DNA from 4 places in the Kerstersia similis genome. Region 1 is predicted to be linked to each of the others. Evidence: predicted binding sites of a transcription regulator. Region 1 holds the regulator's gene; each other region holds the start of a gene.
What was found. The regulator sigma-54, encoded in region 1, starts transcription at its own class of promoters, with help from an activator protein. The targets are predictions, from matches to a motif close to TGGCANGNAANCTGCTTT.

Region 1 (7,865 bases):
GGCGCCATCCAGATCGCTGGTAGCGTGAAGGCGCGCAAGGCGTCCCGGCATGCCTCGTCCGACTGGATGGAAATCGAAAAGCAGCGCGGCATTTCCGTTGCTTCATCGGTCATGCAGACCGAGTATCGCGACTACGTCATCAACCTGCTCGACACACCGGGCCACCAGGACTTCTCCGAAGACACCTACCGGGTGCTAACCGCGGTTGACGCCGCGCTGATGGTGATTGACGCTGCCAATGGTATCGAACCCCAGACCATTCGGCTGCTGCAAGTCTGTCGCGCACGCAACACGCCCATCATTACCTTCATCAACAAGCTGGACCGCGAAGTTCAGGAACCGCTGGATCTGCTCGCCGAAATCGAAGAGCACCTGGGGATGGACGCCGTCCCCTTCTCCTGGCCGGTCGGCATGGGCAAGCAATTCAAGGGCGTGTTCGACATCCGCAACGACCGCATGCGCGTGTTCCAGCCGGGGCAGGAACGCCTGCCCAGCGATGATGAAATCATCGAAGGACTGGACAACCCGGCCGTCGCCAGCCGCTTTGGCGACAATTACGACAAGGCCCGTGGCGAGATAGAACTCATCCGCGAAGCGGCCCCCGCCTTCGACCGCGAGGCCTTCCTGGACGGCCGCCAAACGCCTGTCCTGTTCGGTTCTGCCATCAACAACTTCGGCGTGCAGGAAGTGCTCGATACGCTGGTGGACCTGGCGCCGCCGCCGGGACCGCGCCATGCGGTCGAACGGGAAGTCCGCCCGGATGAACCGAAGTTCAGCGGCATGGTGTTCAAAGTCCAGGCCAATATGGATCCTGCGCACCGCGACCGCATCGCCTTTATCCGTGTCAGCTCGGGGAAATTCACGCGCGGCATGCGCCTGAAGGTCAGCCGCACGAACAAGGAAATCCGTCCCAACAACGTGGTGTCCTTCCTGTCCCAACGCCGTGATCTGGTGGAAGAAGCCTATGCCGGCGACGTCATCGGTATTCCCAACCATGGCGTGCTGCAGCTGGGCGACGTCCTGACCGAAGGCGAAACCCTGCACTTCACCGGCCTGCCTTTCTTTGCCCCCGAGCTGTTCCAGCAAGTCGAAGTCAAAGACCCGCTGCGCGTGAAGCAATTGCGTACCGGTCTGGTGCAACTGGGCGAGGAAGGTGCGATTCAGGTGTTTCGACCGATTGCAGCCGGTGGCGCCATGCTGCTGGGCGCGGTCGGCCAGCTGCAGTTCGAAGTGGTCATGCACCGGCTCAAGACCGAGTACGGCGCCGAGGCGCGCATGATGCCTTCACGCTACACCATGGCACGCTGGATTACCTCCGACAATCCTCGTGCGCTGCAAAAATTCATGGATGCCAATGCCGCCCATATCGCCTATGATGTGGTCGATGCCCCGGCCTTCCTGGCCACATCCGGAGCGGCTTTGCGGGTCGCCCAGGATCTCTATCCCGACGTCCAGTTCCACGCCATGCGTGAACATGGCGGCCACGTTTTCAGTAAAACGCCCTGACGGCGCACGTATGGAAATCAACAACAACGAGCAACGTTCATGTCCTGGCGATCTATCCTGATCATCATCGTCCTCGTGCTTGGCGCTGCCGGTCTTGCCGGCATGCAGCTGGGCGACTGGCTGGTGTCGCGCGCACCGACAACCGCTCCTCCGCCCCATGCCACAGGCGAGGATGCCGACAACGTTCTGGATGCAGACGGACGCCCGTATGTGGCACAGCCGCCACAGCCGCGTCTGGATGGCACGCTGGGCGTGCCTGAAACGCACCCGGCCGAGTGGAACGTGCCCATGGTCTCGCTGCTCGATACGGTCAATGACCCGAATGTCATGGTGTCCCGCGCCAAGGTCACGCCAGAAAGCCTGCAGCTCGTCACCCGCGGTGCCTCTCCGCTGCCTGCCGATACCCGGCAGGACGACACGCCACCGGCAGCCGATATCCGCGACATCCGGGATCTGCGCGCCGCCCTGGCTGACGATCCCGGCTACCCGCCGGTCGTGGCCCCCAGTGCCTCGCATTCCAGTGCCACAGGCGACTGGCAGGCGGCATTGCGTCGCGAACTGCAGGTCTGTGCCGACACCATGGGCTTTTTCGAACGCCCCAGCTGTGCCTGGGCCGCCCGTCGCAAGTACTGCGAGCCCAATAACGCCTGGGGCACCACACGCGACTGTCCGGAGCGCCGCTGAAACCGCAGCGCACGCCAACTGCCCCTCAACGGCAAAACGCCACGGCAGCCCTTAAACGGGCACCGTGGCGTTTTTCATGGCAGCAAGGCAGGCTAGACAGTCCTGGGCCGGACAGCTGGCCGCGCGTCCGCCCCAGACTCGCTCAATCCTCTTCGTGCATCTGGTGCTGCAGATAGTTTTGCAAGCTGACCTGCTCGACCAGACCCATCTGCGTTTCCAGCCAGTCGATGTGTTCTTCGGTATCGTCCAGAATGCGGCGGAACAGGTCGCGCGTCACATAATCCTTGACCGACTCACAGTAGGCAATCGCCTCCAGCAGCGTCGCATGCTCATCGCGTTCGAGATTCAGGTCACAGGACAGGATTTCCGGCACATCTTCGCCAATGCGCAACTTGTGCAAATCCTGCAGATTGGGCAAGCCATCGAGCATGAAAATCCGCTCCATGAGCTTATCGGCATGCTTCATTGCGTGGATGGAAACATCGTACTCATGCTTGCCCAAACGGTTCAGGCCCCAATGGCGCAGCATGCGCGCATGCAGGAAATACTGATTAATGGCCGTCAGCTCATTGGTCAGTTGCGCATTCAAATACTTGATAACCTGTCTATCGCCTTTCATGATCGGCTCCGGCTTTTATGGTTCTGGGAAGGCAGCGGTATGCCATGAAGAAAGATGCAAACCCTTGGATGGCAATCTTGCCGGCAGGCAGGGTGCGGGAAAGCACGCCCCGGCAACGCCCGGTTCACCGCTGTAAACCCGGTCAGGCTAGCATCCATGCCGTGAAAAGCCCATGGTAGATGCGCATCTGGTAAACCGTCGTGCGACCCATGACAGGAAAGCTCTGGCAAATGAGAATGCGTCTGCAACTGCAAAATGCCGCTCGGGCAAGTCAGGCCTGGCGCGGCCTGACAGACGCAATTTTCATGAAAACCTTTTGATTTTCATGAAAAAAGTGCCGAAAAAGAAGGGAATGGCTGCAGAGAGACTCGCTGGCCAAATGAGAATGGCCAATCTGCGATGTTGTGTAAATCAGACAAGAAAGCGCTGCGCGGCACTGCCGATGGGCCCGCACCCTGAAGGAAAAGCAGGTCACGATGCCAGCAGACCACGCCGAGTATGATCAGGCTGCGACTTGCGAGGCAGCTGCCGGCAGGATCTCCGGCGCTGCGCCGACCGGCAACGCGACAGTCGCCACGGTGTGGCAGGCGCCGCCAGGTAGGTAGGAGCAAGCGCTCTCGGCGCAACGGCCACAACAACTGGCCACGCCGAGCTCATACTGGAGATCATCGAGCGTCGCGGCGCCGGAATCGACGCAAGCGCGAACCTGGCGCTCAGTGACAGCGTTACAAATACAAATGTACATGAGACTAATTATCTGGAAAGTCTCTGTGTTATGCAAGTGGATTTGCCCCGGCATGTACCGGGGTTTTCCCGAGCCGCCATCCGTCCGCCGCACGGGCCAGTCCCACGCAGGCGCGGCGCATCGGCCTGCCCCGGCCTGATCACCCGCTATCCAGGCCTTACGTTTTACGACGGTATGGCCCTGGGCCATGCGGCAGGCAACGCCAGAAGACGGCCGCTGCCGCCCAGCCCAGGGTGCCGACCACAAACGTTCCAACCGCCAGCGAAATGGCGCCCGTCAGGGCTGATAACAGCAGCGGCCCGGCGCTCGATCCGACATCCGACACCAGCCGCCATAGCCCCAGAAAATGATGGCGTCCCTGCGCAGGCGCTGCATCCGCGGCCAGGGTCATGATGATGCCGGAACTGATGCCGTTGCCGAACCCCAGCATCAAAGCTGCCGCCATGAATGAAATCACACCGGATGCAAACGGCATCAACATCAGGCTGGCGCCCATCAGAATGACGGAAGGTACCGCCACCCAGACACGGCCATGCCTATCCATGACCTTGCCCGCGTGGTAGAACACCGCCATGTCGAGCGCCGCCACCAGCCCGTAGATCACCGAAATCGCCACTGAATCCAAGCCCAGCTGTTCTGCCCACAAAGGCAAGACCACCTGGCGCGTGGCACGCAGCACACTGATCAGCAGAACACCAAAACCCAAGGTCAGGAACACACCGGCATGGGAACGCGCAATCGACGCGAGCGATATCTTGCCGTCCCCGGTGCTTGCCTGCGGTGCGGCGACTTCAAGCTCCGGCACTTTGTAGGCCAGCGCCCCGGCGCCCAGCATGGCGATCAGCGCCAGCAGATAGGCACCGGGCAGATCCATCAGGGCGATCAGGCACGCCCCAGCGAACGGCCCCACGAATGCCCCTATGCGGGCCGTGCCACCCAGCACCGACATCGCGCGGGCGCGCATCGCCAGCGGAACTGCCTGCACCAGATAGCTTTGCCGAGCCAGCTGAAACACCGACGCTGCCGCCCCCACCAGCAAGGTTGCGAGCGCCAACATCCATACCGTATGCGCCACCATCGCAATCAGCATGGCAACGGCGCTCAGCAGCGACGCTCCCACCATGGCACGCCGCTCGCCATAGCGGTTGACCAGCAACGCAGCCGGAATGTTGCTCACCAGCGAACCCAGCCCGATCAGCGCCGCCACCAGTCCGGCCACGGCATAGGAGGCTCCCAAACCGCGCACGCTCAACGCAATGACCGGCGTGATGGCCCCGATACCGACGCCAAAAAGCACGGACGGCCCATAGGCCGCCAGTGCAATCTTGCGCAAACTAAAAGAAGAATCGTCCATGTGTCAGCAATCGCCCCAGGGCATTAACCATCATCCATACGCAACAAGGCCATGGCCTTGCGCTGCGAGGCCGTCGGCACTCGCATGCCCTCGCGGTATTTCGCCACCGTACGGCGTGCCAGCTCCACGCCCCGTTCGGCCAGCTTGTTCATCAACTGGCTATCGGACAAGGGCTTGCGCGGGTCTTCCTGCTCCAGCATTTCCCGCATCATCGCCTGGATAGAGGCCGCCGAGGCCGACTCGCCATCCGCGGCCGGCACCCCGGTGCTGAAAAAGCGTTTCAGTTCCAGCGTGCCGTGCGGGGTCGCCATATATTTGCCCGCCGTCGCCCGCGAGACCGTGGACTCGTGCAGGCCCAAGGCTTCTGCAATCTCGCGCAGCACCATGGGTCGCAAGGCCACCATACCCGACTCAAAAAATGCCTGCTGACGCGCCACGATTTCGGTCGCGACCCGCAACAAGGTTTCAAAACGCTGCGCCACCTGGCGAATCAACCAGCGGGCCTGCTGTACATGGGCCTGCAAACCCTCATAGCTGCCGCGCGGTTCCTGCCCCAAGGCTTGCACATACGCATCATTCACGCTCAACCGGGGCACCAGATCCCCGTTGAGGCGCACACGCCAGCTTTTACCGCTACGGTAGGCGATGACATCCGGCACCGCATAATCCGCGACCGGAACGGTCCAGGCACGCCCCGGATGAGGATCCAGGCGCCGGATCAATGCATGGGCCAGGCGTATGTCCGCAGGTGAACATGCCAGCGCTTCACACAGGTGGGCCAGGCGTCCAGCCGCCAAGGATTCCAGATGGCTGCTGCACAGCTGCCGCGCCAAGGCCACGATGCCCGGGTCACGTGCTTCCGGCCAGACCGTCGGATCTGGCCGGCGCAACTGCAACAACAGGCATTCCGTCATATTCCTTGCGGCAATCCCTGCGGGCTCCATATTCTGCAGCAAGGCCAGCGCGGCCTCCAGCTCGCCCTGCTCGATGTCCAATGACGCCGGCAGATAGGCCAGGATTTCCTCGAAACTGGCGGCCAGATATCCGTTGTCATCCAGTTCGTCGATCAGGACGGTCATCAGTGCGATATCGCGCCGGCTCGCCCGGGTACAGCTGATCTGGCCCAGCAAATACTCGCGCAGCGAAGGCGCAGCCGCCGCTTCCGGGAAAAAATCGTCATCGCCATCATGCCGGGTGCCCGTCGCGCCGGAAAAAATATCCTCGCCAACCTCACTGGCAGGCGCCTGTTCGGGCGCTTCCAGCTCCAGCACTGGGTTTTCATTCAGTGCCTGTGCGATTTCCTGCTGCAAATCCAGCGACGATAGTTGCAAGAGGCGCAAGGCCTGTTGCAACTGTGGCGTCAGCACCAACTGCTGACTTTGGCGAATTTCCAGCGCGGGTCGTATCATGGGAACCATATTTTGCACCATAAGACCCGCCATGACTGCACCCAGCCAATATGATCTGCAAGTGTTGAATAATTATCTGCGTACCAAAGCGCAGCCCGCGCTGCTGCGCGATGGAGGAATAATCCTGTTTGCCGCCCTGGTCTGGCTATGGCTTTGCTGGCAAGGGCTGTCATATGCCCTGGCGCAACGCTATGAATTTCTGGCCAAATTCAGCACGGAGGCCCAAGGCATGGCCATGCGCAGCGGCCCTTATGTCTGGTGGACGCTGGCTGCGCTGTTGAGCCTGGGCGTCTTGTCCCTGCTGCGCGCCTGGGCGCGGGAAAGAATCAACCGCCATTGGGAACAAATCGTGCCGCCCGGTGAATTGGCACCCCTCTGCCACGACCTGTCAAACGATGGTCGCTCCGTATTGGATTGGGTCTGGCAAGATAGGGATATGCCACTGGCATTGGGCGACCTGAAACGCACCGTTACGGAACTGGCCAGCGGCCGCGTGGAAAAATTCCATATCGCCCGGGAACAGAATGCCGCCCTCACTGCAGCCCTGAAACCTGCAGCCAGCACGGCCTCCGCCACCCCAGCCAATACGGCTTCGCTATTCAAACCACAACGTCAGGAACCCCGCCTGCAGGCGGAATGAATTCGGCCAGGCATTCTCCGGGACGATCGCCCGGAGAATGCCTGTTCAGGCTGCGCTGGCAACCGGAACAGGCTGGCGGGCGCGAATCAGCGCAAAGGCACAGCGATGCGCCACATCCGCCGCAGCGGGCTCGCGATGAATCGCCATTGCGGCCATCGCACCTTCATAACAAAGCGTCAATTCGTTCGCCAATGCCTCGGCATCATCCGTCAGGCAGGCAACCAATTCCGTAAACATTTGATGCAGCCAACGGCGATACTCGCGCGCCACCTCCAAAACCGGTGCGCAGCCCTCGTTTTCCGCCACGGCCAGCAAAAAGGCGCAACCGCGATATTCCGTACGTGCGCCCATTTCCTGCAGAATACGGTAAGGCAGCACCGCCTTTTCCGCCGGATCCTGCTCTCCGCTTTCCAGCACCTGTTCACGCAGATACTGCGTAATCCTTTCGTATCGGTCTCTCAGATACGCAACCACCAATGCTTCCTTGGTGGCGAAATGCCGGTATAGCGTCGCTTTGGCAATACCCGCCTCGGCAATGATGCGATCGACCCCCACGGCCCGAATGCCCTCGGCATAAAACAAGCTGCCCGCGACTTCAATAATGTGTGCGCGCATATCCATATCAGATCCCCTACGGCCAACTCCGAAAATGACTGATTGTCATCTCTCAGGCCAGACAACAAAGTTCAATGCGAATGGCATACATCCAACAAATCTTGCCTGACAGCACCGCTGTCACTACCGTTCACAAGAGCAATGCTATCAAAATAATAATTCGCCTGGTTTTCCACCAATGCATTAGATCGCATCATGCCGCATTGCAAAAGAAATTCCAACCCCTACGAAAGGCGAAGTCTCGGGGGATTGACTGCGGCATTTCAGAAAATTCACGCACATAGAAGGACAAC
Region 2 (7,865 bases), on a different contig from region 1:
ATCCCGGCCAGCGCCGGTTTTAGCTCCAGCAGCGCGGCTTTGCAGCCGGCCTTGCTGCCGGTGCTGGACAGCGTGGCTCGCGCTTTGGTGCAGCATCCCGAGGTGCGCGCCAAGATCATTGGCAATACGGATAACACCGGGTCAGCTGCCTTTAACCAGAAGCTGTCGGTGGAGCGCGCCCAAAGTGTTTCCACCTATCTGCAACAGCGTGGTGTTGTGCCGGCGGATCTCACGATCGAAGGCCGAGGGTTCAGCGACCCTGTTGCCAGCAACGATACGCCGGAAGGCCGCGCAGCCAACCGCCGTGTAGAAATCTATCTGTACGCCGTGCAGTGATGGCGGCCGTTGCACCCGCTGATGACAGGCGGGCGCAACGGGTTTTAGTCGCGCACCCGTCTAAGCACCCCGGCGCTCAGGCGCTCAGCGCGCGGCGGCAGGGTGCGCAGCGTCAGTGTGCCAAAAATGCCATGATCATCAGCGGTGCCAGTACCGTCAGGATAAAGCCGCTGATCAGCGCCAAGGGGACGACATCGGGGGCGCAGGTCTGTTTGACGATAGGCAGGGTTGTGTCCAGGGCCGTTGCGCCTGCACTGCCTACCGCAGGCAGCGGGTAGCGCATGCCAGCCATATAGAGAATGACGATTGCCAGCAATTCACGCAGCAGGTCGGTCATCAGGGCAATGGTGCCGTAATCCTGTCCCAATGCGTCGCCAATCATGACGCTGGAGAGGGAAAACCACCCGAAACCGGAGGATAGGGCAAGCGCGACCTGAAGTTTTTCTCCTGTCGCCCAGGCGGCGGCGCAGGCGCCCAGTAGCGAGCCCAGCACCACCAGCAAGGGAATGGCAAAGGCCTTGAACGACCAGAGCCTGCCTTTCAAATCGACCTGGCCGAGGTCTATACCAACCAGAACGATCAGTATCAGCAGCAGTGTCCAGCTCGATGGCAAAGGGTGGGCCTGCGCCAGGTCTGCAGGCAGCCAGGCGAAGGCCAGTCCGCCCAGCGCTACCATGGCCAGTGCGATACTGCATTCTTTCACCGGTTTCCAGAATGTGGCGTTGTCGGCCTGGCGGGGGGCGGCAGCAGGGGCCTTCCCCTTGTTACGTCGCAATAGCAGCCAGATCAGAACACAAGGCAGCAGCGTGGTGAACAGGGCGAGCAGGCTGGCTTTGTAGAACGCGCTGCCCAGCGCCTGGGCCGAGGAGAGAACGGCACCGAACTCCATCCCGATCAAAAACAGCAGCAGCCAGACCAGCGGGCCGATCATGCGGATCAGCCAGGCGCGCAGGACGCGCGGCAGGACATGGCCTGCCGCCCAGCCGCCAGCGAGTGCGCCAACAATCGGCATCAATGAGGATAGGGCAGTCATGGGCGTGCCGCCGTGCAAACGAAACTGGCGGTATGCCGGGGGGCGGGAGAGAGCAGGACAGGGCCTGGAGGGAGTGTCCGGTACGGCACGTGACTGCTGGAGCCACAGGGGGAAAAGGAGAGTGCAGACAAGGTCATGGGATGGCGGAGCGAACCACCGGAAATGGAGCGGGCTATCAAGATAGCAGAAGAAAAAGACAGTTTATGCAGTGCAATCGGCATACCCGCATTGGGCGGGATAGCCATTGGCGAGATATCCGCCGCAGCGCAGGCCATCAAGGGCGTGCGCCAGGGGCGGGCCGCAGGCAGGCCTGCGGCCCTGCAACTCGGGGCACAGCGGTTGAGCGATACACGAGCGACAGGCAAGTGCGGCGGAATTATTCCAGATTGGCGGCCTGTTCGCGCAGCTGTTCGATCAACAGCTTGAGATCCATGGCGGCACGCGTCACGCTGATGTCCCCGGCCTTGGAACCTAGCGTATTGGCTTCGCGGTTCATTTCCTGGAACAGGAAGTCCAGTCGTTTGCCTAGGCTGCCGCGTTTGTTCGCGGCGTCGTGGCGGCCCGAGAGCATGTCTTCCAGTTCAGCCAGATGCGTATTCAGCCGCGCCAGCTCTTCTGCCACATCCACACGCAGGCTGAACAGCGTGGTCTCCTGCGCCAGCCGTTCACTCAGTTCCGCGCCGCTGATTTGTGCAAAGCCCCCGGGGGCCGCATTTTCCAGGGTTTCACGCAATTTGTCGCTCAAGCGTTGGCGGTAGTTCTCCAGAATGCCGGGCATGGTGGTTTCCACCTGGCCGACAATCGTGCGGATGGCTGCAGCGTTCTGCTGCATGATCGCACGCAGGCGCTCGCCTTCCCGCTGGCGATTCTGGCTGAGCTGAGCGAGGGCTTCGGCTGCCGCCGCCAGGGCCACGGCAGGCCAGTCCTGCTCATCCGGTGCGGCGGGAGCATGTAGCAGATTCTGCAGCGCATAAAGATCATTCAATCCGGGTTCGCGCAGTGCCGGGAAATACTGGCGCGCCCGTTCCTGTTGTGCCGCGGCCTGAGCCAGAAAATCCGGGTCCAGGGCGTTATGGCGATGGGTGGCGCGGCGGGCGTAAGCGACCCGGATTTCGACCTTGCCACGCTGCAGCGTCTTGCCGATTTGTTCGCGCAACGGCGCTTCGATCTGGCGCAGCTCGTCCGGCATGCGGAAATGCAGGTCCAGGAAACGGCTGTTGACGCTGCGGAGCTCGACCGAGAGGGTAGCGGTGGCGGCTTCGGCGTTGGCGCTGCCGAAGGCGGTCATACTTTGGATCATGCGGGACTACCTTGAAAAAATGCATGGCCTGCCATGCCGGCGGGATGCAGGCGGGAGCAGGGGCTTCTACATCTACAATGTAGGGAATTCTATCTGTTGGAGTGTTCTGGTGTCAGAGATATCGTCTTCCCTGTTGGCGCGTCGTCCTGTTGGCCGTGAGGCAAACGCGCTGCGTCCGGTTTCGGTCGAGCGCGGTTTTTCCCCTTATGCAGAGGGCTCGGCGCTGATACGCATGGGGGGTACGCATGTATTGTGCACCGCCAGTGTGCTGGACAAAGTGCCGCCGTTCCTGCGTGGACAGGGGCGTGGCTGGGTCACGGCCGAATATGGCATGTTGCCGCGTGCGACCCATACGCGCGGTGATCGCGAAGCCGCACGCGGCAAGCAGAGCGGCCGCACGCAGGAAATTCAGCGCCTGATCGGTCGCAGCCTGAGAGCGGTATTCGATCTGGAGGCCTTGGGGGAGCGCACCCTGCATCTTGATTGCGATGTCATCCAGGCCGATGGCGGCACGCGCTGCGCCAGTATCACGGGCGCATGGATCGCTGCCGCCGATGCGGTGGACTGGTTGCTGCGCGAAGGGAAAATCGAGCGCTCTGCCGTGACGAGTCAGGTGGCTGCCGTGTCGGTCGGTCGTGTTGATGGCCGGGCGTTGCTGGATCTGGACTATCCCGAAGACTCCGGTTGTGATGCCGATGTCAATGTCGTCATGACCGGGCAAGGGTGCCTCGTGGAAGTGCAGGGCACGGCAGAGCGCGAGGCATTCAATCGCCGTGAATTCAATGAGCTGCTGGATCTGGCGGAGTTGGGAATCGGCCAGCTGTTTGAAATCCAGCGTACATCCAGGAGCGGCGCATGAGCCAGGGGGAATCGCCCACCGCAGCGCAGGCCCGGCCGCAGCGGCCTGCTGGCATGGATCGCATCGTGCTGGCGTCCGGCAATGCCGGCAAGATCCGTGAATTTCGCCGTCTGTTCGAGGCGTACGGAATCCATCTGATTCCCCAGGGGGAATTGGATGTGCCTGAGGCGCCGGAGCCGCATTGCACCTTTATTGAAAATGCCTTGGCCAAGGCGCGCCATGCCAGCAAGCTGACAGGTTTGCCGGCACTGGCGGATGACTCGGGCCTGTGCGTGCCGGTGTTGGGCGGCGCACCTGGGGTGTATTCCGCCCGTTATGCGCAAATGCAGGGCGGAGAAAAAAGCGATGCGGCCAATAATGCTTGCCTGGTGCAGGCTTTGGCCGGGCAGACGGATCGCCGCGCATTTTATGTGGCTGTGCTGGTGCTGGTGCGCCACGCCGAAGATCCGCATCCGCTGATCGCCGATGGCGTCTGGCATGGCGAAGTCGTCGATATACCGCGTGGCGAGCACGGCTTCGGCTACGATCCGCACTTTTTCCTGCCGCAGGAAAACCTGACGGCCGCAGAAATGGCGCCCGAACTTAAAAACCGCATCAGCCATCGAGCACTGGCCTGGCAAGCGCTGGCTGCCCGGCTGGCCCATGCCTGAGCCTTGAAGGCAATCGTTCGTTTTCATGGCTACCGTCATTCCCATCATGCCTGCAGGCCTGTCGCGGCGCGAGCTGCGGCAGGCGCAAGCCACCGTCCTCCAGGCGCTGCCGCCGCTGGCACTGTATATCCATGTTCCGTGGTGCGTGCGTAAATGCCCGTACTGTGATTTCAATTCCCACAATGCGCCGACCGTGCTGCCGGAGGCAGAGTATCTGGCGGCCTTGCGCAGCGATCTGGAGCAGACCTTGCCGCAGGTCTGGGGACGCCAGGTCATTTCTGTCTTTATCGGTGGTGGCACACCCAGCTTGCTATCGGCGGGCGCCGTCGATGAAATGCTGGGCATGGTGCGTGCCTATCTGAAGCTGCTGCCAGATGCCGAGATCACGATGGAAGCCAATCCCGGCACGGTCGAAGCCGGGCGTTTCCAGGCCTATGCGCGCAGTGGCGTGAATCGACTGTCTTTGGGCGTGCAAAGTTTTGATGATGCCTGTCTGCGCGCCCTCGGGCGCATCCACGACGGCAGGCAGGCACGCGCAGCGATTGCGCTGGCGCTGGATGCCGTGCCTCGGGTCAATCTGGACTTGATGTTCGCGTTGCCCGGGCAGGACGAGGCTGGCGCACGCCAGGATATTGATACTGCGCTGTCATTCGGCACCGGGCATCTGTCGCTGTATCACCTGACGCTGGAACCCAATACAGTCTTTGCAAAGTATCCGCCTCCCTTGCCCGACGATGATGTCGCCGCAGCCATCCAGGAGATGCTGCAGCATCGCGTGGCGCAAGCCGGCTACGATCAATACGAGGTTTCGGCCTATGCCAAGGCCGGACAGCGCTGTCAGCACAATACCAATTACTGGGAGTTCGGGGATTACCTGGGGATTGGGCCGGGTGCTCATGCGAAGGTGTCCTTTCACGACCGTATTCTGCGGGAGGCACGTACCCGGAGTCCTGAGCAATGGATGCAGCGCGCTTTGGCGGGTGATGGTTCCCATATTGCCAGCAGCGAGGTGTTGCAGGCCCATGACTTGCCCTTTGAATTCATGCTCAATGCCCTGCGTTTGCGCGCCGGGGTGCCCAGCGCCAGCTTCAGTGCGCGCACAGGTTTGCCGTTAGCGAGCATTCACGCACAATTGCGGCGTGCGATGAGCAAGGGATTACTGGATGCCGATCCAGCAGTGTTGCGCGCATCCCCTCTGGGGTGGCAGTTTTTGAACGATTTACTGGAAATGTTTTTGCCGGAGTGATCCAATCCGGTGCAGTGATCCATATTGGTGCTTGGCTTGCACTGATATGGTGCATATGGAAACATGAAAGCCTGCGTTGCCAGTCAAAAAAGTTGGCACGCTAATTGCTTAGTACGGACTGAACGCGCAGCGTGGCGGCGCGCGGAACTCACTACACTGGAGATAACATGGCAACGCCTCAAGATGTGCTCAAGACGATTGCGGAAAACGATGTCAAGTTCGTTGACTTCCGCTTTACCGATACGCTGGGCAAGGAACAACACGTTTCGGTGCCAGCGCATCGCGTAGAAGAAGAAACCTTCGAGACGGGTCAGGCTTTCGACGGCTCGTCGATTGCAGGCTGGAAGGGCATCGAAGCCTCCGATATGGTGCTGATTCCCGATGCTTCGACGGCTCACCTCGATCCGTTCACGCAGCAAACCACGCTGATCCTGACCTGCGATGTGATCGACCCCGCAGACATGAAAGGCTACGAACGCGACCCGCGTTCGCTGGCACGCCGCGCCGAAGCGTATCTGAAATCCAGTGGCCTGGGCGATACGGCATTTTTCGGCCCGGAACCCGAGTTCTTCGTGTTTGACGGCGTATCCTGGGACGACGGCCCTTCGGGCGCGTTCTACAAGATTGCTTCCGATGAAGGCGCCTGGTCGCGTTCCAACGATGCCAGCAGCAACTACGGCCACCGTCCTCGCGTGAAGGGCGGCTACTTCCCGGTGCCGCCGGTGGATTCCTTCAACGACATGCGCGCCGAAATGTGTATGTTGCTCGAAGAGCTGGGTGTCCCGGTCGAAGTGCACCACCATGAAGTGGCAGGCCCTGGCCAGCTGGAAATCGGCACCAAGTTCAGCACGCTGGTGCAGCGCGCCGACTGGACGCAGATCATGAAGTATGTGATCCATAATGTGGCGCACAACTACGGCAAGACGGCAACCTTCATGCCCAAGCCCATCATGGGCGATAACGGTTCCGGCATGCACGTGCACCAGTCCATCTGGAAAGATGGCCAGAACCTGTTTGCGGGCAATGCTTATGCCGGCCTGTCTGAATTCGCGCTGTATTACATCGGTGGCATCATCAAGCACGCTCGTGCACTGAATGCCTTCACCAACCCTGGCACGAACTCCTACAAGCGCCTGGTGCCGCACTATGAAGCACCGGTCAAGCTGGCCTACTCGGCACGTAACCGTTCTGCCTCGATCCGTATTCCGTATGTGGCCAACCCCAAGGGCCGCCGCATCGAAGCGCGCTTCCCGGATCCCCTGGCCAATCCGTACCTGGCATTCTCCGCATTGATGATGGCGGGTCTGGACGGTGTGCAGAACAAGATTCACCCCGGCGATCCTGCCGACAAGAATCTGTACGATCTGCCGCCGGAAGAAGATGCGAAGATCCCGACGGTTTGCGCATCGCTCGAACAGGCACTGGAATCGCTGGATAACGACCGCGAATTCCTGACGCGCGGTGGTGTGTTCAGCAATGCGATGATCGACGCCTACCTGGGTCTGAAGCAAGGCGAGGTCAACCGTCTGCGCATGGTGGCGCATCCGGTCGAGTTCGATATGTACTACAGCCTGTAAAACCGGCCGGCGGCGCGCCTGTTGCGTGCCGCCGCGCCATCGCCCCGAGGAGCCGTCCATCATGAATCTTGACGCATTGGATCTGCTGGCCTGCTCGGTGTTATTGATTGACGCCCAGGGGCAGGTGGCGCACGCCAACAGCGCTGCGGAAGACGTTTTCGGGCGGGCGCGCAGGCGTCTGACCGGAATGCCGGTCGAACACCTGTTCGTCGAAACGGCAGATATCCGCGCCGCTGTGGCCAGCTCTCAGGCAGATGGTTTTGCGGATCTGCGTCTGCACTTGCAGGCGCGCCGTGGCCTGACGGAAACGCCGGCTGTAGCTGTCACCGTCCTGACCTTGACGGCACAGCCCTGGCCGACCCTGATGGAAGTCCGGGAAGTGACCCAGGCGCAGCTGGCTGACCGCAACAGCCAGATTCATGCCAGCCTGCAAGGCCAGCGCGAACTGCTGCGCAATCTGGCGCATGAAATCAAGAACCCCTTGGGTGGCCTGCGTGGCGCGGCGCAGCTGCTGGAAGCAGAGCTGCCTGATCCGGCGCTGCAGGAGTACACCCAGGTCATTATTTCCGAGGCAGACCGACTGCAGGCCTTGGTGGATCGCCTGGCGGCATCGCAACGCATTGCTGCCGTACGGCGCACACCGACCAATATTCACGAGGTCTGTGAGCGGGTTTGTGCCTTGATCAGCGCGGAATTCCGTGATGCCGTCATCCTGCAGCGTGACTACGATGCATCGGTGCCGGAAATCATGGCCGATTCCGAGCGCCTCATACAGGCATTGCTCAATGTCATGCGCAATGCGGCACAAGCGCTGACACAACCGGTGCCCACCCCGGGAGCCAGAATCACCTTGCGCACCCGTGT
Region 3 (7,865 bases), on a different contig from region 1:
TCGACGAGCCGACCAACAACCTGGATATCCACACGATTCACTGGCTGGAAGAAGTGCTCAACGGTTATCAGAGCACCATGATCATCATCAGCCACGATCGTCATTTCCTGAACCAGGTCTGCACCCACATGGCCGACCTGGACTATGGCGAACTGCGCATTTATCCGGGCAACTACGACGACTACATGCTGGCTTCGGCACAGGCGCGCGAGCGTGTCATGTCTGCCAACAGCAAGGCCAAGGAGCGTATCACCGAACTGCAGGACTTCGTTCGCCGCTTCGCTGCCAACAAATCCAAATCGCGCCAGGCCACCTCGCGCCTGAAGCAGATCGACCGGATCAAGGCCGATACGGTCGAGGTCAAGCCGTCTTCGCGTCAGAACCCGTATATCCGCTTCGAGCAGAACAAGGTCATGCACCGCCTGGCGCTGACGGTCGAGGGCATCAGCAAGGCCTATGACAAGCCTGTGATCCAGCCTTTCTCGGCCATGATCGAAGCCGGTGAAAAAATCGCCATCATCGGTGCCAATGGTGTGGGTAAAACCACCTTGCTGCGTATGCTGGCCGGTGAACTGGCGCCTGATCGCGGCACGGTCAAATGGTCAGAAAATGCCGATATCGGTTATATGGCGCAGGACGTTTCCGACCAGTTCGATACGGATCAGCAACTCTTCGACTGGATGAGCCGTTTCCGTCAGCCGGGCGACGAAGACCAATCCATCCGTTCGGTGCTGGGGCGCCTGCTGTTCTCCAGCGACGATCTGCCCAAGAAAGCGCGTGTGCTGTCTGGCGGTGAGAAAAACCGCATGACCTTCGGCCGTTTGATGCTGGGCCGTCACAACGTGCTGCTGATGGATGAGCCGACCAATCACCTGGACATGGAATCCATCGAGTCGTTGCAGCTGGCGCTGGAAAAATTCGAAGGCACCTTGATCTTTGTCTCGCATGACCGTGAGTTCGTCAACGGCCTGGCGACGCGTATCTTCGAAATCCAGGAGGGCGGTTCGGTCAACGATTACCGTGGCACCTACGAAGAACTGCTGGCCTCCAAGGGCGTGGCAGGCTGATCGCTGGCAGCGCAGTGAGCACGCCCATCTGCACCCTGGAAGGGCCGGCCAGTTACGAGGAAGACGTCAAGAAGAGCCGCTTCCTCGCGCTGGCCTGGCCGGTGGATGATGTGGATCAGGCGCTGGCGCATTTTGCGGCGGCCAGCGACCCGGAAGCCACGCATAACTGCTGGGCCTATCGCATTGGCGCGCAATATCGCTTCAATGATGATGGCGAACCCGGTGGCACCGCCGGGCGGCCCATCCTGCAGGCCATAGAAGGGCAGGGGCTCGATCAGGTCGCAGTGCTGGTCATCCGCTGGTTCGGCGGTATCAAGCTGGGTGCAGGCGGCCTGGTGCGCGCCTATTCCGGTGCTGCGGCGCAATGCCTGCGGCTGGCGCCCAAGCGCGTCATTATTCCCAGTCGGCTGGTGGAAACGGCAGTGGTCTTTGCCGAACTGGCGCGTTGCCAGGCCTTTGTCCTGGGCCAGGGCGCGGAAATCGTAGCGGAAGCCTACGATGGCGGGGGCGTTTCCTGGGTGTTGAAGGTGCCTGAAAGCGCACTGGCGACGGTGCATCGGGGGCTGATTGACATGACCCGAGGGAAAGCGCCCTGGAAAATCCAGGATGCGGATGACGCGTTGAGCGGCGGTACCGAGGGCTAGGCCTGAAAGTCCACGCCATGCCTTGTTTTGGCGCACAAGGACAATGCTTCGGTGCACCAAGATAAAGCAGGGCAGCGCATTCTGCCCAGGTTTCACTGTCGGAACACGGGCGAGCAATGCTGGCATGAAAAATGCTTAGGAGGAAGTACGCGTCCGGCCTCTCCCCCCTGATCACCAGGGGCAGCGGGCAGGACGTGATGGCCTGGTGCCATTCCTCTTCCTACTGCCTGGAACCCATCATGACGAAAACCCTGCTTCTCGCCTCGCTTGCCACTGCTGTGCTGGGCCTTGCCCTGGGCTCGCCGCCCGCCAGGGCCGATACAGACCTCGGTTCGGGTTTCACACTGACCGGCAACGGCACCATTACCAATGACTACCGTTTCCGAGGCTACTCACAGACCAATTTCCGGCCCGCCATCCAGCTGGGTATTGACCTTGCCCATACCTCTGGCTTCTATCTGGGCAACTGGAACTCCAACGTTGCCGACAACGTCTTCAACGAGGCCAATCTGGAGATGGATTTCTACGGGGGCTGGCGCGGTGATCTGGGTCACGGCCTGGGGCTGGATATCGGCGTGTTGCAGTACTGGTATCCTGGATCCGATAAAACGCCGGTGGCGGGCAAGGGCGGGAACTTCAATAACACCGACCTGTATGTGGGCCTCAGCTACGACATCTTCAGCCTCAAATACAGCTATACACCCAGTGATTTCTTCAATACGCCCGATAGCAAAGGTACCTGGTATCTGGATGCAGCGGCCAATATCGACCTGGGCGAGGGTTGGGGGCTGAATGCACACCTGGGCTACCAGAAACTGAAAAACCAGGTGGATATGGATGGCGATGATATCGGCCACTATGTGGACTACAAGCTGGGGGTCACCAAGGAACTGAACGGCTGGATGTTAGGTCTGGCCGCAGTGGGCGCCAGCGACGACAACTGGCTGCCAACTCGCAATGGCAAGAAATCTGGCCGCCTGGGAGCCGTGTTTTCGGTGTCGCGCGCATTCTGAGTCGCGTGGTGTATGCGCCAGGGAAGGTATAGCGTCGTCAAGCTGTGTGGGTTTATATATACTACGCAAGCAGGATCTGCTCGGTTTCAACCGTTTCTGCGGCGAGTGTTCGACGAACACGCCCACTTCACACTTGTGGTGGGGACGCTACGCGCCGAATGATTTCCGGTATCTTTGCCCAGCCACGAGGCAGCGTGGCTGGTGCATTCAGCCCAGGGGCGCCAGTCTCTGTTTCAACTGATGGAATGCTCGCAGTTTGGCGGGAATTGTTTCCCGCCGGTTCCGTTCCAGCATAGACAGAATGGTGTTGTAGCTGGTGTCTTGTGTAATCTCCACGAAACGTAGGCGGGTGAGGGCAGAGGCTTCATCCCGAATCGCGGTTTTGGCATCGGAACTGGAGCCAGGCAGGTCAATGGTAATGCGGACGGGAATGTGCAGGCTGTCGATCTGCCTGCCGGTGACATAAATCTTTTTTTCCTTGAACGGGTGCACGCCGTCACTGATGCCGAGATTGCTGAATTTGTCCACGTTATCGCTGTACAGCCAATAACGTCCGGGCTCCAGCCATAGACCGTGCTTGCTTATTGCTTCGACCTTGACGCCACCCATTTCCAGAGAAACCGCAGTTTCCAGCTGCTCCATGATCATGGGCAACCGAGTGTCGGGAATGGAAAAATGAATGGAATCAATGTTGCAGTAACAGATTTCCAGCTCTGGCAGCAGTTGGCAGAGCTTTTCCATGTATTCCAGCAACAGAGTGCGGCTGCGAGCGACGATGCGTTGACTGAGGCTGAAGCATGCCGAAGCGCTGCGCAGAGCCGGCGCTATCAGTTCCATGCCATTCGCTTGCTCGCGCAAGGTGATGCCCTTTTTTCCTGATAGCCATAGGCAGAAGGCAGACATAGGTTCGCCTGCATGAGGAAAAATGCCGAAATTGTTGCGCAGGTAGGCCAGCGCCTGATTTAGGTTGGGGAAATGGCGTTTTTCTTTGTCGGGGCGATTGGCGCACGAAGCCATCAGGGTCATTTTGAATTTTTCGCAGTCTTCCAGTGGCTTGTTCGATTGTTTTCTGAAGTTCAGACGCCGGGCATGCGCACGTCGGACTTCCCGCGCCAGAGGGTGCCGGATACTGCGGTCGGCAATGATGCCATCTACGAGATGAAGGCGCGGAAAATGTCTGCGATAGAACTCGATTTCAAATTCGTTTAGCTCGATTTCAATGCCGTGTTCCAAAGATGCGCCCAGATAACGGCCTGCGAAAAAATGACGGAATGGCGAGTGCTTTTGGATAAACGGGCTGTGCTTGCCGTCAAGTCGGCAGCGGAATAGGCCAGGGGGCAGTTTTTCATTTTTACCCAGCGGCCTGTCATAAGTTTGCACCGACATCCGGCTCGGGTCGGGGAATGAATACTGCATGCATGCCGCATACATGGCGTTGAAGTCGATCGCGATGACGCTGCGATCAGGCCGGGTTTCTTCCAGCACATAGACGTCCTGCAAGGGCAGGTGCCACGCGCTGTAAAAGCGAGTATCCAGGTCGCTGATCATGCCTAGCGCATTGCAAATGGTATTCCAGCCCTGGTTGCAGAATTCATCGGGCATGAACAGGTGCTTGCCATAGCGCTGCAAAAGGGCGAGCAGTTGCGCATGGTTGCTGCTGGCGTCGCCAATATATTTTCGCGGGGGCAGCCAGGGATGCAGGGCTTCCAGTGCTTTTGGAGGGCGCGTGCCTGGATTGGCAAGCGCGATCAGATCCGCCTCGCGCTGGGTCAGCGTGAGGGTGGCAATGCCGGCGTATTTTTCTGGGTACTTCTCGATGTCATGGTGGCCGCTTGCATCCACAATGCAATTCGGGTCGGCGCCCAAAGATATGCTTGTGGCAGGCGTTGCGCGTTTTTTTTTGCGCAGACGCATGCGGCATGCTTCCGCGCTGGAAAAGGACGGCGCGCCGGCAAAGCGATAGATGCGATTCATACCCTCAATGGCAGTTTGGGAGTCGTTTGCAACGGGCCCGTCGGTGTTCTCGGGCGGCCTGCAAGCTTGCATAGGCCAGTGCCAGTTCATTGACGGCAATCGTCGGGACAAGTGTCCGGCGTGCCTGCGCCATGAAATGCGTTACACGCTCGAATGATTGACGGATACTGACGGGATAGTAATAGGTGATGGGCCAGAGGTGCTGTTGTTGCCAGCCACGAATGAAACGGGCGTTGGGTCGCTGAAGGAGAACGGCGGGCGCGCCGGCCTGCTGGCGGCGCTTTGCATAGGCCTGATCCAGGTTGATCAGTGCCATGAACCGCTTCTTCTTCGACTCTGAAACGGAGAAATGCAGCCGTACAAGCGATAGTATCCGGCGCATTTTCTCCCGGTCCAGGTGCTTTGGGCCTAGCGGCCCCTGGATGTCTGCGGCGATACGGTGAATGGCGTCCTGTACCTGAGTCGTTCTGTCATAGGCAAGCATAGTTGGCGCGTCGAGGTCTTGCTCGAATTCCTGTCCTTGCTCGAAGGCTTCTTTCAAGCATAGGCGATGCTGGCGACTCAGGGACAGGCCGGACTCAGTAAAAAAACGGTACAGCAACGCGGTAATGCCATAGGGCAGAGAGGCCGTCATGGCCGAGTCGATGGGAAGGTTTTCTTTGCGCGCGTATCGGCGGATGGCGTAGGCACGGCCTTCGGTCAGCAATGCTTTGACGAGTTGTGATTCGAGTTGCTCAGGACGGTTGCTGCTCCCGCCCAGGTGCTTGTCGGCGCGATAAAGCGCCCATTGCCAGTCTTGCGGCGACAGACCCAAGGCATCCTGCAGCAGGTGTGGACAAATGAAGCTGCCGTCGAGCAGGTCTATGTCTTTGAATTGGCTGTCCCAGGCCGCAGCCAACTGTTCTTCGTGGCTGTCATCGTCACCGTGAATCGAGACAAACGCATCCAGTTCCCGGATATAGATCGAGTCAAAATTTCCCGTGTTGCTCATCGTCGTCTCGTGTTCAATGCGTGCTTGGACGGGGAGGCTGCGCAGCAACATGCTACCGGCTCTCTCCCGTCCCGATTGGGGTCATCCTCCACCTATTGGATCAGCCTGGATGCCAGCGCTGCATCACTCGGCGAAAAAGGCGTAACGGATCACGAACAGCGCCGCGACCACCCAGGTTGCAGGATGGATCTGGCGAATGCGGCCGGTGCCGGCTTTCAGAATCACATAGCTGATGAAGCCAAAAGCCAGGCCATTGGCGATGGAGTAGGTGAAGGGCATCATCAGCACGGTCAGTGCTGCCGGGGTGGCTTCGGTAATGTCTTCCCAGTTGATTGCCGTCATCTCACGCATCATCAGGCCGGCGACATACAGCAGCGCGGGTGCGGTGGCATAGGCCGGCACGGAACCTGCCAGCGGTGCGATGAACAGTGCGGCCAGGAACAGCACGGCAACGACCAGCGCGGTCAAGCCGGTACGGCCGCCGGCTTGCACGCCCGAGGCGCTTTCGACAAAAGCAGTCGTGCTGCTGGTGCCCAGCGCGGAACCGGCGATGATGGCGGTGCTGTCGGCAAACAGGGCGCGGCCCAGGCGATTGGGCTTGCCTTCGGGCAGCAGATCAGCGCGCTTGGCGACGCCAACCAGTGTGCCGGTCGCATCAAATACTTCCACCAGTACGAACACCAGAATCACACTGATGAAGCCCGTATGCAGCACGCCGATAATATCCAGCTGCATGAACGTCGGCAGAATGCTGGGCGGTGCGGAGAAAACACCGGCAAACTCGTTGTAGCCCAGTACCATCGACAGCACGGTAATGACCAGGATGCCGATCAGAATGGCGCCGCGCACGCGCAAGGCATCCAGAATGGCGATCAGGAAGAAGCCGCCCAAGGTCATCAGCGGGGCATGGTGATGCATATCGCCCAGCGTTACCTTGGTTGCCGGGCTGGCGACGATGATTCCCGAGGTGCTCAGGGCGATGATGGCCAGGAACAGGCCTATGCCGGCGGCGATGGCGCTGCGCAGCGATTTCGGAATGCCGGCAATGAGCCAGGCGCGAATACCGGTGGCAGTCAGGATAATGAAGATGACGCCGGAAATGAATACCGCCCCCAGCGCTTGCTGCCAGCTGTAGCCCATTGTGCCGACCACGGTGAAGGCGAAGAAGGCGTTCAGCCCCATGCCAGGGGCCATGCCTATCGGCCAGTTGGCGACCAGCGCCATGATGATGGAACCCAGTGCTGCCGCCAGGCAGGTTGCCACGAACACGGCGCTGCGATCCATGCCGGTCGAGGACAGAATGTCAGGATTGACGAAGATGATGTAGGACATCGTCAGGAAGGTCGTGATCCCGGCGATGATCTCGGTGCGCACGGTGGTGCCGTGTTCACGTAGCTTGAAAAATTGCTCCAGCATGGGGGTTCCAGAGAGTAGGTCGATGAAAGGCGTAGCCGGCAGGTGGGCAGACTGGGTGCGGAGGCGCTCGGCCCGTACCAGGGCGGTAGGCCTGGCGGGGGCATATTGATGCACGGCGGCGCGGCGTAGCCGGTTGGTTCTGCAGCGCAGCTGGCATTTTCGTCGATTGGCCGCACCAATGAAAGCCTGGCGAAAACCGCGCAGAAATTACCACTTTTCCGTATGATATGCAGCGTTTTCCATGGGCAGGGCTGAAAGAAAGACCGCGTTTGGATGTAAACTGCGGCCGCATGATCATCCTGGGATTCGAAAGCTCCTGCGACGAAACCGGCGTTGCCGTCGTCTGTACGGAGCGTGGGCTGTTGGCCCATGCCTTGCATACACAAATCGCCATGCATGCCGATTATGGCGGCGTGGTGCCTGAACTTGCCTCGCGCGACCATATTCGTCGCGCCTTGCCGCTGACCACAGAGGTCTTGGCCCAGGCTGGCCTGACGCTGGCCGATGTCGATGCCATTGCCTATACGGCCGGGCCGGGCCTTGCCGGTGCCTTGCTGGTAGGCGCCAGTGTGGCGCAATCCATGGCCTGGACGCTGGGGGTGCCTGCCATTCCTATTCATCACCTGGAAGGGCATCTGTTGTCGCCGCGGCTGGCGACGCCGCAGCCTGCATTTCCTTTTGTCGCCCTGCTGGTCAGTGGCGGCCACACCCAGTTGATGCGCGTCGATGGGGTGGGACGTTATGAGTTGCTGGGCGAGAC
Region 4 (7,865 bases), on a different contig from region 1:
GCGGGGCTGGATGTTCCCAGCAGCGGCAGCATACGCCTCGACGGCCATGCGCTGGAAGCCCTGGATGAAGAAGCACGCGCCGGATTGCGCCGCCGGCTGGTCGGGTTTGTCTTTCAGTCTTTCCATTTGCTGCCAGCGCTCAGCGCCGAAGAAAACGTCATGCTGCCGCTGGAACTGGAAGGCGCCCCGCGCGCGCGGGAACGCGCGCAAGCCGCGCTGGATGCCGTCGGCCTGTCGCATCGGCGCAGCCACTATCCGGCGCAGCTATCCGGTGGCGAACAGCAGCGCGTCGCCATCGCCCGCGCATTCGTCAACGAACCCCGCATCCTGTTTGCCGATGAGCCTACCGGCAACCTGGATGCCCGCACCGGCAGCCAGATCAGCGACCTGCTGTTCCGCCTCAACCAGGAGCATGGCACGACACTGGTGCTGGTCACGCACGACCTGACGCTGGCGCAGCGCTGCCAGCAGTCTCTGCATATCGCTGCGGGCCGCCTGAGCGATGCCGGCTGAATCCCGTCGCCCGACCGCTCCCGCCCCCCATGATCCGGACATATTCCCCCGGCATTCTGGCCGCCCGGTTTCGCCTTTCCCGCCGCCCTCTCGACATCCATGAATATTCTCTCCCTGGCTTTTCGTACCGTCCGGCGTGAATGGCGCCTCGCAGAGCTGCGCACTCTGGCCTTGGCGCTGGTTCTTTCCATCGTCGCGCTGGGCGTGGTCGCCACCCTGGCATTACGCGTCGAGCACAGCATTGCCGCCGGTTCCGCGGAGCTGGTCGGCGGCGACAGCGGCCTCAATGCGCCCAGCCCCATCCCGCCCGATTACGAAACCCAGGCCCGCACCCTGGGCCTGGCCAGCGCCCATGCCGTCCGCTTCCCGAGCATGGCGTTCACCCAGGATCAGGCCCAGTTGCTGAACCTGGCCGCGGTATCGGCCGACTGGCCGCTGCGCGGCGAAATCACGCTGCGCGACGCCGACGGCCAGCAGCGCACCGCCAGCGCTCCCCAGGCCGGGGAGGTCTATCTGGACGCCCGCGCCCTCGCCGCACTGGGCGTGGACGTCGGCGCCAGCGTGCAGATCGGTGACGCTACCCTGAGAATTGCCGGCGAACTGCTGCGCCAGCCCGACGGCGGCAACGTCTTCGCGCTGGCGCCTTCCGCCCTGGCTCCGCTGGCCGACATTGAGCGCGCCGGCCTGCTCGGTCCGGGCAGCCGCGCACGCTACAGCCTGCTGCTGGCCGGCGCCCCCAGCGCGGTACAAACCTGGAAGCAATGGGCGGCCACCCAAACACTACCGGACAATGCACGCCTGATCGAACTGGAAGATACGCAGCAGAACCTGGGTACCGCCTTCGAGCGCGCCAATGCCTTCCTGCGCCTGTGCGCATTGTTGGCAGCGCTGTTGGCCGGCGTCGCCATCGCGCTGGCGGCCCAGCGCTATGCCCAGCGCAAGACGGATGAAGTCGCCTTGCTGCGCGCACTGGGCGCGCCACGCGCCGATGTGCTGAAGCTCCTGGCCGGTACCCTGGCCGCACTGGCCATACCGGCGGCGCTGCTGGGTATCGTCCTGACGCAAGCCCTGTCCATGCTGGCCTGGCAGGTCGCAGGCAGCCTCTTCAGCGGCGCCCTGCCTACCGTCCAGCCCCTCCTGCCATCACTGGCGGCCGCTGCCATGGGCCTGGCCATTCTCGCCGGCTTTGCCCTGCCGCCGCTGGCCCGGCTGGCCGACGTTCCGCCAGCGGCCGTTTTCCGCCGCAGCGTCGCGCCGCGCGTGCGCCGTTTTGACCTGTTCTACCTGCTGCCGCTGGCCACCGCCATGGGCCTGATCTGGATGCAGGCCGGTAATGTCAGGCTCGCCCTGATCCTGGCCATCAGCCTGGCTGCCGTCGCCCTGGTGGCTGCCGCGCTCGCGCTGCTGGCGCTCTGGCTGGCACGCCGGCTGGCAGCCGGCATCCATCCATCCTTGCGCCTGGGGCTGGCATCGCTGGCACGCCGCCGTTTCACCAGTGCCGTACAGGCAGTCGCCCTCAGCCTGGGCCTGTGCGCACTACTGATACTGGCCGTCACCGCCCCGGCGCTATTGCAGGAATGGCGCTCGGAGTTGCCGGAGGAAACGCCCAACTGGTTTGCCCTGAACGTCCTGGAAGAGCAGGTTCCCGATTACCGCGCCGCACTGGACCAGGCCGATGCCAGCCAGATTGCCATGCTGCCGCTGGCGGTAGGCAAGCTGGCAGCCGTCAACGGGGAACCCGCAGAGCGCTTCTACCAGACACCGGAAATGCGTGAACGCGCTGCCGAGCAGCTGCGGTTTTCATGGAGCGCGACCCTGCCGGCAGCCAATCGGCTGGTGGCGGGTAGCTGGCAGGCACCCGGCAGCGGCCCGGCAGGCCTCTCCGTGGAAAAAGGCTGGATGGAACGCTTCGGCCTGAAGCTGGGCGACAGCCTGACCCTAGAGAGCGGCGGGCGCAGCGTGACCGCCACCATAGACAGTGTGCGCGAAGTTGACTGGAGTTCGTTCCGCGTCAACTTCTTCCTGTTGCTGGACCCGGCACACGCCGAGGGCATGCCGCATACCTGGATCGCCAGCTATTACCTGCCCCCCGCACAAAACACCCATCTCGCGGACATGGCGCGGCAGTTTCCCAATGTCAGCATGCTGGACGTCAACGACCTGCTGGAGCGCGTACGCAGCATCATCGAACGCGTCAGCAGCGCCGTCAGCTGGGTGCTCTCCTTCAGCCTGCTGGCCGGCGCCCTGGTGCTGGCCGCCGCCCTCGCCGCCAGCGCGCAGCAGCGCCGCCACGAAGCCGCATTGCTGCGTACCCTGGGTGCGCAGCGGCGCCAGTTGCGCCTGGCCGCGCTGTGCGAATTCCTGATTCTCGGGCTGATTGCTGCCCTGACGGCAACGCTGGGCGCCGCCGGCGCTGGCAGCTGGCTTGGCCTGAGTGTGTTCCGCATGGCGCAGGTGCCCTTGCCCTGGGCCCAGCTGGCGGTCACGGCTCTGCTGGCTGCCCTGGCAATTACCTTGCTAGGCCTGGCTGGCACACGCCGCATCCTGAATACGCCCCCCATGGCGCTGCTGCGCACGGCCTGATTTTCCAGGGCCGCCCCCACGCCGCGCCGATGCCTTGCCGCACTACGACAAGGCATCGGCGCGGTGCGGAATGTTTCGTTCTGGTGCCTGGCCGCTAACGGCCCCGGAACGAGCCAAGGATGGCACAGATATTGCTTTGAAAGATGAGTCACCACTCACCTGCAAGGCAAAGATCCATGTCAGACAGCATCCACTCCCCTTCCGCCAGCCTGCCTACCCGGCGGGAATTTCTCTACCGCGCCGCCGCCCTGGGCGGTCTGGGCCTGGCCATGGCGACCATGAACGCCTGGGGCCTGACGCTGGCGTCACAAAGCGACCAGCCGCCCAGGCTGCAGGGCAGCGGCAAGGGCAAGCGAGTGCTGATCCTGGGAGCAGGTGTCGCCGGCCTGACCAGCGCCTATGAGCTGCGCAAGGCAGGCTACGACTGCATGATCGTGGAAGCACGCCCCATCGCTGGCGGACGGGCCCGCACCGCACGCAAGGGCACCCGCAGCGAGGAACCCGGCAACAGTACCGTCTGCGACTTCGACACCGGTGATTTCTTCAATCTGGGGCCGATGCGCATCCCCTATCACCACCGCTCCACGCTCTACTACACACGCGAGTTCAAGGTGCCGCTGGGGATCTTCGTCAACGATAACGACGCCGCCTATGTCTATCACGAGAATGCGGGTGCGCTGTCGGGCAAGCGCTTGAGGCAAGGCGAAGTCAAGGCGGACATGCGCGGCTACGTCAATGAACTGCTGGCAAAGAGCATCGTGGACGGCAAGCTCGATGAACAGGTCACGGCTGCGGATAAAGCGCTATTGCTGGATTACCTTGCGCATGAAGGTTATCTGGGCAAAGACGACCTGCGCTATCGCGGCACCAACGGCCGGGGCTATCGCGTCAACCCCGGCGCAGGCACGGAACCCGGGCCCGGCACGCCGTCCGACCCGCTGGGCTTCGAGGAACTGCTGGGTTCCAAGCTGGGACATATCTATCAATCGGTGCAAAGCTTCAATCAGCAGATCACCATGTTCCACCCCCTGGAAGGCATGGATCAGATTCCCGCCGCCTTTGCCCGGCAGCTCAATGGCCTGATCCGCTACCAGGCCGAAGTGCAATCGCTGCGCCAGAACAAGGCCGGTGTCACCGTGGTCATCAAAGATACCCGCTCGGGCGCGGCAGAAACGCTGCAGGCCGACTACTGCATCTGCACGATTCCACTGCCGGTGCTCAAAGACCTGGATACCGATTTTTCGGCTGCCTTCAAGGCTGCCATCGCATCCGTACCCTATATGGCCGCCGGCAAAATCGGCCTGCAGATGAAAAACCGGTTCTGGGAAGTGGACGATGCCATCTATGGCGGCCATGTCCGTACCGACATCAAGGGCATTGGCAACATCACGCTGCCTTCCAACCATTGGCAAGGCGATACCGGCATCATCCTGGGCTACTACAACTTCGGCGGCAATGCGGACACCATCGGCCAGCTCAGCCCCGCCGAGCGCACCACTTTCGCTGTCAGCAACGGCCAGAAAATCTTCCCGCAATACCAGGACAGTTTCCGCACCAGCTTCTCCATCGCCTGGCAGAACGTGCCTTATAACCGTGGCGGCTGGGCCAACTGGAGCGAAGAAGGGCGCCGCACTACCTACCCCCTGCTGCTGCAGCCCGAAGGCCGCGTCTATCTCGCAGGCGAACACCTGAGCTACCAGACCGGCTGGCTCTCGGGTGCCATTGAATCCGCCTGGCAACAGATCGCCAAGCTGCACGCCCAGGCACAGGCAGCCTGAACACCATTCCCTGCGTGCCGCCCGGCGGGCGGCATCTCTTCCTGCTCTTCCCTTGACTTCCAGAGGTTGCCCCATGAAAGCCCATATGCTCCCCTTCGCACACGCCTTTGAACAAACCCGCATCCCTCGCCCGCTACTGGCCGCTGCGCTCGTCGCAGCCATGCTGCAAACGCCGGCGCAGGCGGCCGATATCACGCGCCATGCCTCCGGCAACCCGCAGTCGCCCATCGCCGCCGCAACGGAAGTGCCCCCCGGCCTGACGACGGTCTATCTCAGCGGTCAGGTACCCTCCGTGCAAAACAAGGAGGCCCCGCCCACCAGCGCCGCCGCATTCGGTGACACGAAAACCCAAACCATCAGCGTCCTGGGCAAGATCAAGACGCAGCTCGCCGCCCTCGGCCTGGGCCTGGACGATGTCGTCAAAGTGCAGGCCTACCTGGTTGCAGACCCGGCTACCGGCAAGATGGACTTCGCCGGTTTCAGTGCCGGCTATGCCGAATTTTTCGGCGGCAACCCGGCCATTCTGAATGCGCGTTCCACCATGCAGGTCGCTGGCCTGGTGAACCCCGGCTGGCTGGTAGAGATCGAAGTCACGGCCGTCAAGCGCCCGTAACGCCAGGCCCGGCCGCGACGCAAGCCAGGCCTGGCAACCCGGCCCTTGGCTACACCACCACTGCGGGCAAGGCCGGGCGCTGCTGCGCCAGCAGCTCGGCCAGCACTTTGAGCGCCCGCTCCAGGCGACGCCGGTCCGGCACTGCGCCCAGAGAAATCCGGATCGCCTTGGGTGCGATTCCGTCCACGGTAAAGAACTCGGAAGTGCAGATGCCCAGCCCATGCGCGCTGGCAGCTGCCAGCAAGCCGTTCAGGCTCCACTGTGCGGGCACCGCCTGCCAGATATGAAAACCGTGCGGCCCACCGTGCTGCGCGAACGGCAGCACGGTTTCGGCCAGTTCGTAGCGGATGCGGGCTTCGCTGGCGACGGCATCGCGGAATTCCGCCGCCATCCCGCTGCGTATCCACTGCGTCGCGAGCGCAGCCATCAATGGTGCCCCCATCAAGGTCAGCGCCCGCATGGCCAGCGCGAAACCATCCTGCGCCGCCGCATTCGGCAGCACCACAAAGGCTGTGCGCAAACCCGGCGTCAGCGACTTCGACAGTGTCGCGACATGGCTCACCCTATCCGGCGCCAGTTGCGCCAGGGCAGGCGGACCGCCAGGCGCCAGGAAACTGTAGGGATCGTCTTCGATGACATGCACATCGTGCGCACGCGCCACCGCCAGAATATCCTGGCGGCGCCCGGCCGGCATCGTGATCGCCGTCGGGTTCTGGATCGTCGGATTCAGGTACAGCAGGCGTACCCGCTGCGTCCGGCACACCCGCTCCAGTTCATCCGGCAGCATGCCCGCTGCATCCACCGCCACGGCGGCCATGCGCCGGCCCGTCTGGCGGACGGCCTGCATCAAGCCGGGATAGCTCAATACCTCTGCCGCCACGGCATCGCCCGGCGCGCTATGCGCCAGCACCAGGCCGGCCAGGGCGGCCTGGGCCCCCGGCACCACAGCAATGCGCGCCGGATCCACCCGCCCCAGGCCAGCCGCCAGCCATGCCGCCGCGGCTTCACGGTCGGCCTGGCTGCCAGCGCCCCAGTGATAGGTCATCAGCGTATCGACATCGGTACGGGCCAGCACATCATTCATGCCCTGGCGCAGCATGCGTTCCAGCTGCCCGCCCGGCGGCGGCGGCGGAATATTCATGCTGAGATCCGCTACCCTGCCGTCCTCGGCCGGGCCATGCGACACAAAAGAGCCTTGGCCGACCCTGGCGTCGAGCAGGCCACGGCGGCGCGCCTCGGCATAGGCCCGCGTCACGGTCGTCAGATCCAGCCCTAGCTGGCGCGCCAGTTGCCGCTGCGGCGGCAAACGGTCTCCCGGCCTCAGGCGGCCGGCATCCAGGGCATTGCCGATGGCATCGGCAATCTGCAAGTAGCGCGGCCCGCCGCCATCAACCAGCGTCTCCAGCCAGGCAGGCGCAGTCATCGACGCAACGCTTTTGTCATTCATGCAAATCGTATGGTGATTGTTTGTGATATATTCCGATCCTGCAGAATATTGTATGCATACATTATATGTATTTATACATACAAATCTCGCAAGCCCCGCCCGGCCCGGTCCTGCAGCCTGCCCCAATCATAGAGCATGTCACGCCAGGACACGCCCACGCGGCGTACGCGTCCGGGCTGCCGCCTGCGACTCCCCATCCGGCGTCCCCACCCATGTCCAAGAAATGACGATGAAACCGTTGAAAATACGACACCTATGCATGCTTCCAGCCTTGCTGGCGCTGGCCGGCCTGTCTGGCTGTGACTGGGAGCTGATCAACTCCAAGGGCCAGGTTGGCGTGGAAGAACGCAATCTGATCTTCACGGCAGTCGGCCTCATGCTGATCGTCGTGCTGCCCGCCATCATTCTCAGCCTGGTCTTTGCGTGGAAATATCGCGCCTCGGCCAAGGCCCGCTATGCCCCTGACTGGGCGCACTCCACGGCAGTCGAGGTGGTCGTATGGGGGTTTCCCATCATTATTATTTGCATACTTTCAGTGATTGTATGGAAAAGCACCCATAAGCTTGATCCCTACAAGCCGCTGGAATCCGAAGTCCCGCATGTCACGATACAAGCCATTTCCGCCGACTGGAAATGGATTTTCCTGTATCCGGAGCAAGGGGTCGCCACCGTCAATCAACTGTACATCCCGGCCAATACCCCCATTGCCTTTGATATCACCTCCAACAGTTCGATGAATACCTTCTTCATCCCGCAGTTGGGCGGACAAATCTATGCCATGGCCGGCATGCGCACCAAGCTGCATCTGATCGCCAACGAACCGGGCAACTATCGCGGTTTCTCGGGCAATTACAGCGGCAACGGTTTCTCCGATATGTACTTCACGGCCCACGCCCTGCCGCCCGAGCAGTTCGAACAATGGGCAGAGCGT

Region 2: a site for sigma-54 is predicted at 5,518-5,535, ahead of glnA (type I glutamate--ammonia ligase). Genes of this name have one in related genera too.
Region 3: a site for sigma-54 is predicted at 1,832-1,849, ahead of ACNA1V_RS01790 (TorF family putative porin). Genes of this name have one in related genera too.
Region 4: a site for sigma-54 is predicted at 3,217-3,234, ahead of ACNA1V_RS11985 (flavin monoamine oxidase family protein). Genes of this name have one in related genera too.

Annotation. Positions count from the first base shown of each region.
Region 1 is NZ_CBCSIQ010000011.1:56,800-64,664, reverse strand. It holds gene ACNA1V_RS08780 (peptide chain release factor 3) at 1-1,506, shown strand, start outside; gene ACNA1V_RS08775 (hypothetical protein) at 1,546-2,190, shown strand; gene bfr (bacterioferritin) at 2,333-2,809, opposite strand; gene ACNA1V_RS08765 ((2Fe-2S)-binding protein) at 3,312-3,554, opposite strand; gene ACNA1V_RS08760 (MFS transporter) at 3,712-4,908, opposite strand; gene rpoN (RNA polymerase factor sigma-54) at 4,932-6,317, opposite strand; gene ACNA1V_RS08750 (hypothetical protein) at 6,349-6,957, shown strand; gene ACNA1V_RS08745 (TetR/AcrR family transcriptional regulator) at 7,003-7,578, opposite strand.
Region 2 is NZ_CBCSIQ010000002.1:262,222-270,086, reverse strand. It holds gene ACNA1V_RS02520 (OmpA family protein) at 1-336, shown strand, start outside; gene ACNA1V_RS02515 (LysO family transporter) at 449-1,369, opposite strand; gene ACNA1V_RS02510 (YicC/YloC family endoribonuclease) at 1,746-2,669, opposite strand; gene rph (ribonuclease PH) at 2,788-3,528, shown strand; gene rdgB (RdgB/HAM1 family non-canonical purine NTP pyrophosphatase) at 3,525-4,178, shown strand; gene hemW (radical SAM family heme chaperone HemW) at 4,204-5,424, shown strand; gene glnA (type I glutamate--ammonia ligase) at 5,592-7,001, shown strand; gene glnL (nitrogen regulation protein NR(II)) at 7,063-7,865, shown strand, end outside.
Region 3 is NZ_CBCSIQ010000002.1:107,137-115,001, forward strand. It holds gene ACNA1V_RS01780 (ABC-F family ATPase) at 1-1,067, shown strand, start outside; gene ACNA1V_RS01785 (IMPACT family protein) at 1,082-1,711, shown strand; gene ACNA1V_RS01790 (TorF family putative porin) at 1,951-2,724, shown strand; gene ACNA1V_RS01795 (hypothetical protein) at 2,932-4,788, opposite strand; gene ACNA1V_RS01800 (hypothetical protein) at 4,703-5,740, opposite strand; gene ACNA1V_RS01805 (NCS2 family permease) at 5,813-7,105, opposite strand; gene tsaD (tRNA (adenosine(37)-N6)-threonylcarbamoyltransferase complex transferase subunit TsaD) at 7,396-7,865, shown strand, end outside.
Region 4 is NZ_CBCSIQ010000018.1:56,934-64,798, forward strand. It holds gene ACNA1V_RS11975 (ABC transporter ATP-binding protein) at 1-513, shown strand, start outside; gene ACNA1V_RS11980 (ABC transporter permease) at 613-3,096, shown strand; gene ACNA1V_RS11985 (flavin monoamine oxidase family protein) at 3,273-4,874, shown strand; gene ACNA1V_RS11990 (RidA family protein) at 4,960-5,487, shown strand; gene ACNA1V_RS11995 (aminotransferase-like domain-containing protein) at 5,537-6,934, opposite strand; gene cyoA (ubiquinol oxidase subunit II) at 7,164-7,865, shown strand, end outside.